DNA from 2 places in the Arthrobacter sp. 2762 genome. Region 2 is predicted to be linked to the other one. Evidence: riboswitches for the same ligand, from Rfam matches in the RefSeq annotation. Region 2 holds a riboswitch; the other holds the start of a gene.

Region 1 (5,139 bases), 470 kb from region 2:
CCATGACGAACAACCTTCCCCAGCTTTCCCATCCGGACGGATCCCCTATCCGCGCTTTGGTGGTGGACGACGAACCCAGCCTCTCCGAGCTCATGAGCATGGGCCTTCGCATGGCAGGCTGGTCCGTCGCGGTAGCAGCCGACGGACCAGAAGCCGTGAAGCTTGCCAAGGACTTCCGCCCTGACGTGCTGGTGCTGGACGTGATGCTTCCAGGATTCGACGGCGTCGAGGTCCTCAACCGGATCCGTACCTTCGCTCCGGAAGTGCCCGCGCTGTTCCTCACGGCCAAAGACGCTGTCCAGGACCGCATCGTAGGCCTTGCTGCCGGCGGGGACGACTACGTCACCAAGCCCTTCAGCATGGAGGAGGTCCTCCTGCGCCTGCACAGGCTTGTCCAACGTTCGGGCGTTGCGGCCATGGATACGGCGGAACTGGTGGTCGGCGATCTCGCCCTGAACGTGGACACCCGGGAAGTTTCGCGCGCCGGCGAGAACATCCAGCTCACGGCAACGCAGTTTGAGCTGCTTCGTTACCTCATGGAGAACCCCAAGCGCGTGGTCAGCAAGGCACAGATCCTGGACCGCGTCTGGGACTATGACTTCGGCGGGCAGGCCAACATCGTGGAACTGTACATTTCCTACCTGCGCAAGAAAATCGAAGCCAACCACCCGCCAATGATCCACACCATCCGTGGCGCCGGCTACGTCATCAAGCCTGCGGACTGAATCTTGTCCACCCCTTCAGGAGTAACCCGCAAGACCCAGCGGAACTGGCTCAATCCCTCCACCTGGCATCTGCGCACGCGGTTGGTCCTGGTGGCGATGGCGTTGCTGGTTGCCATTTGCGGCGCAGTTGGAGTGGTTAGCTACGCCTCCATGGACATGTACTTCAACAAACAACTCGACAAGCAGTTGGAGCAGGCGTCAAGCCGCGCGAATGACTTCGGCAGGCCGCCGTCGAACTTTCCCTCAAGTGGTCGGCCGGATCCGCTGGAGGCCCGCGGCCAAGGCGCCGGGACCCTCAACGCGAGGATCGATGGTTCCACCGTCATTAACTCGGGACTGTTAAATGCAAACGGCCGTCGCGTCGCACTCTCGGCGGAAGACAAGCAGGTCCTGCTCTCACTCCCCCGCGACAACCGGCCTGTGGACCGTTCATTGTCCAACGGCGACTACCGGCTGGTGGCTGTTGAGACCACCTACGGCGACGTCATTGTGACGGGCTTGCCGTTGGCTGATAAGCAAAACGCGGAGGCCTCGCTGGTATGGACCATGGTGTTTGTTTCCCTTGGCGGACTGGTGCTGATCGGCCTCGCCGGCACTGTCATCATTCGCAGGACCATGCGGCCGCTGGAGCAACTCTCGGAGGTTGCAACCAAAGTATCGCGCCTTCCCCTCGACGCCGGTGAGGTGGCACTCGCGGTGCGCGTACCGCCGTCGGCCTCCCATCCTGGAACAGAAGTGGGCAGCGTTGGCCACGCTTTGAACCAAATGCTGAACAACGTTTCCAGGGCCCTGGAAGCCCGTCAGGAGAGCGAAACCAAGGTCCGGCAGTTCGTTGCCGATGCCTCCCACGAACTTCGGACGCCGCTGACCGCCATCCGCGGATACACCGAGCTGCTTCGTATGACGGAGAACTTCACGGATGACGGCAGGAAGTCGCTGGCACGGGTCCAGAGCCAGTCGGAACGCATGACCACGCTTGTGGAGGACCTGTTGCTGTTGGCGCGCCTGGACGAAGGCCAGCCGTTGAAGGTCACGGATGTGGACCTGACGCAGCTGGTGATTGAGACCGTCAGCGACGAAAAGGTGATGGCACCGGACCACATCTGGAAGCTCCAACTCCCTGACGAGCCCATTACGGTGCGCGGGGACGCAACCCAGCTGCATCAGGTGTTGGCCAATCTGCTGTCCAACGCCCGCAAGCACACCGATCCAGGTACCACGGTGGTCACAGGCGTCACGCTTTCCGCGGACGGTTGCGCGGTGGTTACGGTCACTGACAACGGACCTGGTATTCCTCCTGGGTTCCAAGGCCGTATTTTCTCGCGTTTCGCCCGGGCTGACGCGGCGAGATCAGGCTCGGAAGGAACCTCCGGATTGGGCTTGTCAATCGTCGAATCCATCGTCGAGGCGCATGGCGGAAGTGTGGAAGTAACGTCCCAGCCGGGACGCACGGAATTCGCTCTTCGCTTCCCCACAGCTTCGAAAGAACGCATATAACGAATCAGGCAACATGACGCGCCGTGAACGTGATCTCTGTTACCCAAATGTGACTTAAGCCGAAACCTCCTGTACCTTCGAAAGGGTGGGTCGCCCCTAACTGGCCCACACCCGGGATGCGCCGAGCTCTGCCACTTCCCGGAGTTCCGTTCTCATTCGAGGCAGAGACGGGGGACCCAGAGTCTCCGGGCACAGTACTTTCCTTGCCCTTGGGGTGAAGCCGCAGCTACGCGCGCGGCCGGATGACCTCATCCGAACCCGACAGCTAACTCCGCAGGCGCTGAGAGGTAATCACACATGTCTGAATTCAACGATCAGACGCGCCCTTCCGCGCGTCACCGTGACGAACACAATGCTCCCCTGACGAAGTCGCAAGCCGTTCTGAAGAACGCTGCACGCCGTGGCAAAACCGGGCAACGAATGTCCGTTGTTGCAGGAGTCGTTGCCGCAGCATTGGGCGTCGCATCGCTCGGCCAGGCCGCAAACGCCGCATTCAATCTCCCCGAAACGAGCCAGGCGTCCGAGACGCAGGCTACCGCCCAGATCAGCAACAAATCAGCGGAAATCTCTGCTTCTTTGGATGCCGCTGCCAAGAAGGGCGCAGCCGACAGGGCTGCCGCAGACCAAGCTGCCGCCGCACAAGCAGCTGCCGAGAAGGCTGCGGCCGAGAAAGCCGCCGCCGACCAGGCAGCTGCCGCACAGGCCGCCGAGAAGGCTGCCGCTGATGCAGCCGCCAAGCAGGCTGCCGATGCCGCCGCCGCTGCAGCCGCGGCCGCTGCCGCGGCTCCCAAGGCCGTGGACGATCCCGCTGCTGCCAAGGCATACGCCGCCAGCATCCTCGCCAACTACGGCTGGGGTCCGGGTGAAATGACTGCCCTGAACACCCTGTGGGAGAAGGAATCCAACTGGCGGACCACGGCGACTAACGCGTCCAGTGGTGCCTACGGAATCGTGCAGTCCCTGCCGGCTTCCAAGATGGCAACTGCCGGCGCTGACTGGGAGACCAACTACCAAACCCAGATCAAGTGGGGCCTGAACTACATCAAGGAACGCTACGGCTCCCCCTCGGCAGCCCTCGCCTTCCACCTGGCCAACAACTGGTACTAAGCCAACTCAATAGGCAGGTTTGAGCCCACCCCAGCGGGCTCAAACCTGCAGGGCCTGATTGCCGCCCCGTTTTCCGCCGTCGCAGCAGTGATTACTGCAGCTGACGGCGGGAACCGGGGCGGTTTTCGCCTTTAACGTGCTGTCCCACGTTTCACGGTCACAGGCCGCCGATGGTTTTCTCGGCCGAGGCCACCGCCCGGGCAGCCTGGCAGGAAAACAGGCAAGCCATTAGCGCAGGCCTGGCTTGGAGCGCTGAGCAGTTGGCCGGGCTGATGGCATACCTGGAAAAGGCACGCTCGGCTTTGTAACCAAGACGGCCTCTATGCTTCCGGTTCGGCCTCTGCCGCGCCTCTAACGGCTGCGATGGAGGCAGCGACGTCACCTGCGTCCGTGGACCAGTTGCTCACCGAAATCCGGAGGATGTCACGTCCTCGCCATGAGGAACCCGACATCCACACGATCCCTTCGGCCATGAGCCGCTGGGTGACGCGGCGTGTGCGGTCATCGCTGCCGAAGGCGACCGATACCTGCGTGAAAACGACGTCGTTCAGGATCTCGACGCCCGGGATTGCGGCGAGTCCCTCCGCCAACGCGCGGGCGTTTGCTGCAAGCCTGTCCACCATGGCAATGACTCCGGACCGGCCCAACTGTCGGAGGGCAGCCCACACCGGGATGCCCCGGGCTCGTCGGGACAGTTCCGGAACTTTGTCGAACGGATCGCCCAGTCCGGTCTCCGTTGCAATGAGGTAGCTCGTATGGATGCTGAAGGCACGTCTCAGAGCTTCCGGCCGGGACACGATGGCCAAGCCACAGTCGTACGGGACGTTCAATGTTTTGTGGGCATCGGTGGCCCACGAATCGGCCGCCTCTACGCCGGCCAGCCGCCCGCGCAGGTTTGGGCTGACCGCCGCCCACAACCCAAATGCGCCATCCACATGCACCCAGGCCTCGCGGTCATGGGCTACTGCGATGGCTTCGGACATCGGATCGAACGCTCCGGAATGCAGGTTGCCGGCCTGCAGGCACACGAGGGAAGGTCCGGGTTGTTCATCCATGGCATCCGCGAGGGCGTCCGGCAGGATCCTGCCTTGATCGTCCGTGTCCACAGGAACGCATGCTCCCAGCCCCAGATACCGCAGTGCGAGGTCCACGGCGGCGTGCCGTTCGCGGCCGGCAAACGTTGTGATGAGAGGCGCCCCGGTCAGGCCAAGGTCCGCCAGGTCCCATCCTGCCTCGTCCATCAGGTATTGGCGCCCGGCGGCCAGGCCCGCGAAGTTGGCCGTTGTAGCGCCAGTGGTGAACCCGACGTCGGACCCTCGCGGAAGATCCAGTAACTCGAGGAGCCAGGCAGCTGCGGATTCTTCGATGGCGGCGGCAGCGGGAGTCGCAAACCTGAGCCCGGCGTTTTGGTCCCATGCCGAGACAAGCCAATCTGCGGCCATGGCAGCGGGCAACGTTCCGCCCATGACCCAGCCATAGAAGCGTCCGGACTGGATTGCCATCAACCCGGGCTCAGCCAATGCGGCGAGCTCATCTACTACGTCAGCCGCATCCGTTGCTTCATCGGGAAGGCTCGAAAGAAGGCTCGAGGCGACCTGGTCGGCGTCGGACCTGGGCCGGACAGAACGGCTTGGCACCGATGCAAGCCAATCCGTCGCGTGCGCCATGGCCCGCTCCAGTGCAGCACCGTACGCCCCCGGCAACGCAGACATGCGCACAGCCTACTCCCGCTTCACCGGTTGGAACAGCGGAGGCGAACAGCGGAGGCGAACAGTGCTAGAGCGTGAGAGTGATGAGGTGACCGCCGTCG
Region 2 (5,139 bases):
GCACACAGCATTGATCACTGGCAGCGCCACCCCGTACGCAGCGGGGGCGCTGACGCCCGGCGCCACCGAAGCAGGCAGCACGTCCAGGTCGATCGTCAGGTACAGCGCATCGATTCCAGCCACGAAGTCGGCTACGAACGTCTCGACGCGCTCCGTGGAACAGTCCTCGTCCAGCAAGTACTTCACGCCCAGGCGGTCAGCGGTGTCAAAGAGCGTGCGGGTGTTGTTGGGCTCCGAGATTCCGACGACGGCGTACCGCAGTTCGCGTCCAGCAGCGGATTCTTCCTGGGCCATCTGGAGGAACGGGGTGCCGGAGCTCGGGGTGGGCTCATCGCGCAGATCGAAGTGGGCATCCAGGTTCAAGACGCCCAACCGCTTTCCGCTGCGCACCGCATTGGATCCGGCAACCCCCAGGTAGCTGGCAAATGCCGTCTCGTGGCCGCCGCCCAGCACCACGGTGAGATTTCCGGCGTCGAGCAGTTCCGAGATGGCGCCTCCGGCGCGTTGTTGGCCTTCTTCCAGTGAGTCGTCCTCCACAACCACGTCGCCGGCGTCGAACACGTCACGGTCCAGGTGGAACGCCAGCGGAGCCAGCGCCGAGCGGATGGCGGCCGGAGCGGCGGCGGCACCCACACGGCCCTTGTTGCGCCGCACTCCGGCGTCGCTGCAGAAACCCAGCACGACGGCGGGACGCGAGGCACCAGGAGCGGCAGGGGAAGTAAGGGGTGCTACGGCCTGCCACCAGCGGCGATGCTCGTCGCCGTCGCCGTCAAAGCGGCCGGTCCATGGCGTGGGAAGGACGTCTACGGAGGGGTTGGTGCTGGTGTTTGGGGCCATGCTTTAAGCACACCCCACCTGCGTGCCAAAAAACAGCTGCAGCGTACTGCAGTGTCTGAGATGCCGGACTTCGCTACTTGACCCCCAACAACTCCTCCACAGTTCCGATGCCGAAGAACAGCAGGAAGGCAGCTGCCACTGCCCACATCAGGGGGTGGACTTCACGTGCACGGCCCTGGAAAGTGCGGATCAGGACGTAGGAGATGAAGCCTGCGCCGAGGCCGTTGGCAATGGAGTACGTGAAGGGCATGAGGGCGATCGTCAGGAACGCGGGGATGCCAACGCCCCAGTCCTGCCAGTCGATCTTGCCAACCTGGGACACCATCATGAAGCCCACCACCACAAGCGCAGGCGCCACGGCTTCGAACGGGACAAGGTTGATGAGCGGAGTAAAGAACATGGCCACCAGGAAGAGCAGGCCCGTGACAATGGAGGCGAGACCTGTGCGGGCACCTTCGCCAATGCCCGCGCCCGACTCGACGAAGATCTGGTTGGACGAAACGGAGGCGCCGCCACCGATGATTGCGCCCAGGGCGTCAACCTGCAGGACGCGGTCTACGTTGGGAATGTTGCCGTGCTCGTCCACGGTTCCGGCCTCGTTGGCCAGGCCCACCATGGTGCCCATGGCGTCGAAGAAGATGCTGAGGAGTATCACGAACGCCAGCAGCGCAGCAGCCACAAATCCGAGGTGTTCAAAGGCTCCAAAGGGGTTGGCTTTGCCGATCAGGGAGAGGTCCGGAGCGCCCCATTCGGAAAGTGTGGGGGCCACCAGGGACCAGCCGCGCGGGTTGACGTTTTTACCGTCGAAGCTGGGACCAATGTGCAGCGTGAATTCGAGGATGGCGGCCAGGGCGGTGGATACCACGATGCCGATCAGGATTGCGCCGCGGACCTTTCGCACCACCAACGCGATGGTCAGGACCAGGCCGACGGCGAACACCAACGTCGGCCAGCCCATCAGCTTGCCATCCACGCCAAGGCCGAGGGGGACAGTGGTGCCCGCGGCATCCGGGATGCGTCGGACAAAACCGGCGTTGACCAGTCCAATCAAGGCGATGAAGAGGCCAATGCCCACGACGATCGCCGTCTTGAGGGCTTCCGGGACGGCCCTGAAAACGGCCGTGCGGAATCCGGTGAGTACCAGGATGAGCATAGTGACACCCGAAAGCACCACCAGCCCCATCATGTCCGGCCATGTCAGCTCCGGGTGGGAGGCAACCGTCACGGCGACGAATGCGTTCACTCCCAGGCCCGTTGCCACGGCGAAGGGGTGCTTGGCCCAGGCGCCCATGAGGATGGTGAGGATGCCCGCCACGAAGGCAGTGGTTGCCGCTACGGCCGTGAAACCGAGCGACGCCCCGCTCGAGTCTGCCCCGGAGAGGATCAGCGGGTTCAGCACCACGATGTAGCTCATGGCGAAGAAGGTCGCGAAGCCGCCACGTATTTCGCGCGAGTATGTGGACCCACGCTCGGAGATCTTGAAGTAGCGGTCGATTGCAGAACCTTGTTTAAGCATGAAGGTCTCCGGGGATCGGGGGAGTTTGCTCTCAAATCCTATGCCCGCTGATGTGGGGCGTTGGGACGATTCGCCTAGTCTGTAAGGAAGCCAACACTAGGAGAAACCGCCCCATGCGTACCAGCCGCCCGCTTCTGGCCGCCGTCGTAGCCGCTCTCGCTTTCGCTTCCGCGTTGCTGCTGGGAGCCGCTCCGGCCTCCGCGCATGACGTCGCCGAATCAACAACTCCCGCCAACGGTGCCCGGGTGGCTGAAGTGCCGGCGTCGGTATCCATCACCTTCAACAACCGGCCACTGGCCATCGGTTCGGGCGTGACTGTCACCGCTGGGGGCGAAAACTGGGCAGATGGCGCAGTGGAAATCATCGACAACATGGCTGTCCAGAAGCTGCGTCCGGGCGCTCCAGCCGGGGAATACACGGTGGTGTGGCGCGTGGTCAGTTCAGACTCCCACCCGATCGAGGGAACCTTCAAGTTCACCGTTTCCGGGACAAGCACGACGACGACGGCGAGCGGCTCAGCAGGCGCCTCCCCCTCGGCTTCGGCGGCTGTTCCGACGGCGGGCACAGCAGCCCCCGGTACGGAAAATACTGAGCCGGCTCCGGCGGCTTCCCAACCCTTCCCCTGGAGCATCGTTGGCCTCGCTGTGGTGGCGATCGGTCTCGTGATCTTCCTCGCTGTTACAGCCCGGAGGAAGCTAGCGGCTCCCAACGACGCGGATGGCGAAAATTCCCCGGAATAGCAGGGTTTTCTACATACTTGCGAAGATCTCGAAACGGTCACTGCGACACGCCAAAAACGAACTGCTCGTTACGTAAATGTGACTTTGGGGTGATCTTCCCGTACGGTTGTACCTGTGCCTGTTCCACGTAACGGGCATTTCCGGGCTGATTGCCTAGCTCTGCCGCAGTCCGGAATCCGTTCGCAGACAAACCTACGGCAGAGACGGGGAACCCATTTTGGCCCGCTTTCAGAGCGCGCCTTGGGGTGAAGTCACGAAGCTTCCGCTGCACAGCGGGGGATAGTGGCCGGGTGACTCCCATCCGAATCCGACAGCTAACCTCGCAGGCATCGGGAGAGGCTCTTTCATGTCTTCACGCATTCTTCGCGGCCGTCGTAAGGCGGACAGCGTACGTCCTAATCCGTTCATCTCCATCTCCAAGGCTGTTGCCAGCAACGCATCCGGCGCAGGTCGCCAAGCCGCTGTCATCGCAGCAGCTTCAGGCCTCGTCCTGACGGGTTCCATCGCTGCCCACGCTGCAGAGACCCCCGTTCAGCGCGACTCCAGCCCTGCTACTGTCGCCGAGACCGTCTCCGAGGGTCCCACCAAGGTTGTTACGGCCGCATCCACGGCCACCATCAACTTCGAGCGCCCCGCGGTTGCTTCCGTAGCGGCTCCCGTTATTGAAAAGCCGGCTCCCGTTGCTCCGGCTCCGGTTGCCAAGGCCGCAACGGCTACCGTCCAGGCCGCTGCAACCACTACGGCTACCGTTCCGGTGGCAGCCGCGCCTGCTGCCGCAGCTCCGGCTGTTGGTGGCGTCAACGCCGCTATGGTCGCCTCGGCTTACGCCCAGATCGGCATCATGCAGGACTGCACCGCCATGGTGGAAAGGGCCCTCGGCTCCGCAGGCATCCCGGTTGGCGACCTCGCACCCATGCAGTTCCTGAACTACGGCAAGGTTGTCAGCGACCCCCAGCCCGGTGACATGATCGTCCAGTCCGGCCACGTAGCCATCTACATCGGCAACGGCCAGGCTATCAGCGGTGGCATCAACGGCAACCAGACGGGCATCCACCCGATCAGCTGGCTCACCGCAACCGGCCCCATCACGTACGTACGCGCTGGCGCCTAAGCTTCACGCTCCAACTCAAAGGCCGGTGCCTTCGAGGACTAATGTCTTCGGAGGTACCGGCCTTCTGAGTTAACTTTTGTTCGTTTTAGGAACAGGCTTCGGTTGGCTCAACCGTTTCCAAGCCAGGGTTCCAGGCAAGGGGTTCTAGGCAAGGGCGATGCCAGGCCCGGCCGGGAGGGCCACCTTGGATGAGATCGCTTGCCCCACTGCCTTGGCTTGACGTAGTACTTCCTTGGGCGTGGGTGTAATAAGTTCCCCAACGCCCACCAAGTGCATCCCGACGGCACGCATGGCTGCCACGAAGTTCTGGCCTATGGCGATTCCCAGGTCGGCAAGCATACGGCGTAGCTGGCTCTGGGCGCAGCGGGTCACCACGATGTGATCTGCCAGGAGAACTCCGCTGGCCGTATGCACGGCCCATTGCCGTGGGGTGGATTCAAGGGGGCCATAGACGCTTAGCCCAGCCCTCAGACTGGCCGTGTTCAGGCTTGCGACGGGTCCGTATCCAAGCTGCGAGGACGAGTCGCCACCCAGGAAGTCCAGACGAACAGCGCGTGTGGTGGTGCGGACATCCAGGTGATGGCTGGCTGCGTAGTTGCGCAAATGGCGCAGGATCTCGTTGCGTTCCTGCATTGCCGCGGGGTCGGCTGCGTCGCAGCGCTGGAGCATTCCCGTGTGGACCGCTGGTCCGGTGGTCGACAAAGTACCAAAGCCATCCAGCACGATGGAACCTATGCCATAGCGGCTGAGCTCGCTGGCAACAGCCAAGCCGGACAGGCCGGTGCCGATCACCACGGTGGTAGTCCGTTCCGTGACGGAATCAGGAGTGAGTGACACTGCTTGGGTTCCTCCTTGACGTGTGTGCCTTTCGGCAGCGCGTGGGATCGCGTCCGAGTTCCCCAAGCGGCCGCAAATAAATGGCCGGATTGTGTCCT

The links. A riboswitch is a leader RNA that binds a small molecule or an ion and turns the genes downstream of it on or off. The one in region 2 is predicted to bind cyclic di-AMP.
Region 1: another riboswitch for cyclic di-AMP. It lies ahead of ABIE18_RS00450 (aggregation-promoting factor C-terminal-like domain-containing protein); the one in region 2 lies ahead of ABIE18_RS02815 (NlpC/P60 family protein).

The regions. Positions count from the first base shown of each region.
Region 1 covers NZ_JBEPSI010000001.1:100,884-106,022, forward strand. The annotation lists gene ABIE18_RS00440 (response regulator transcription factor) at 1-725, shown strand, start outside; gene ABIE18_RS00445 (sensor histidine kinase) at 729-2,222, shown strand; cyclic di-AMP (ydaO/yuaA leader) riboswitch at 2,357-2,514, shown strand; gene ABIE18_RS00450 (aggregation-promoting factor C-terminal-like domain-containing protein) at 2,520-3,329, shown strand; gene ABIE18_RS00455 (hypothetical protein) at 3,500-3,637, shown strand; gene ABIE18_RS00460 (pyridoxal phosphate-dependent decarboxylase family protein) at 3,650-5,041, opposite strand; gene ABIE18_RS00465 (HAD-IA family hydrolase) at 5,106-5,139, opposite strand, start outside.
Region 2 covers NZ_JBEPSI010000001.1:570,909-576,047, reverse strand. The annotation lists gene hutG (formimidoylglutamase) at 1-837, opposite strand, end outside; gene ABIE18_RS02825 (NCS2 family permease) at 911-2,353, opposite strand; gene ABIE18_RS02820 (copper resistance CopC family protein) at 2,467-3,093, shown strand; cyclic di-AMP (ydaO/yuaA leader) riboswitch at 3,268-3,436, shown strand; gene ABIE18_RS02815 (NlpC/P60 family protein) at 3,440-4,204, shown strand; gene ABIE18_RS02810 (FAD-binding protein) at 4,349-5,041, opposite strand.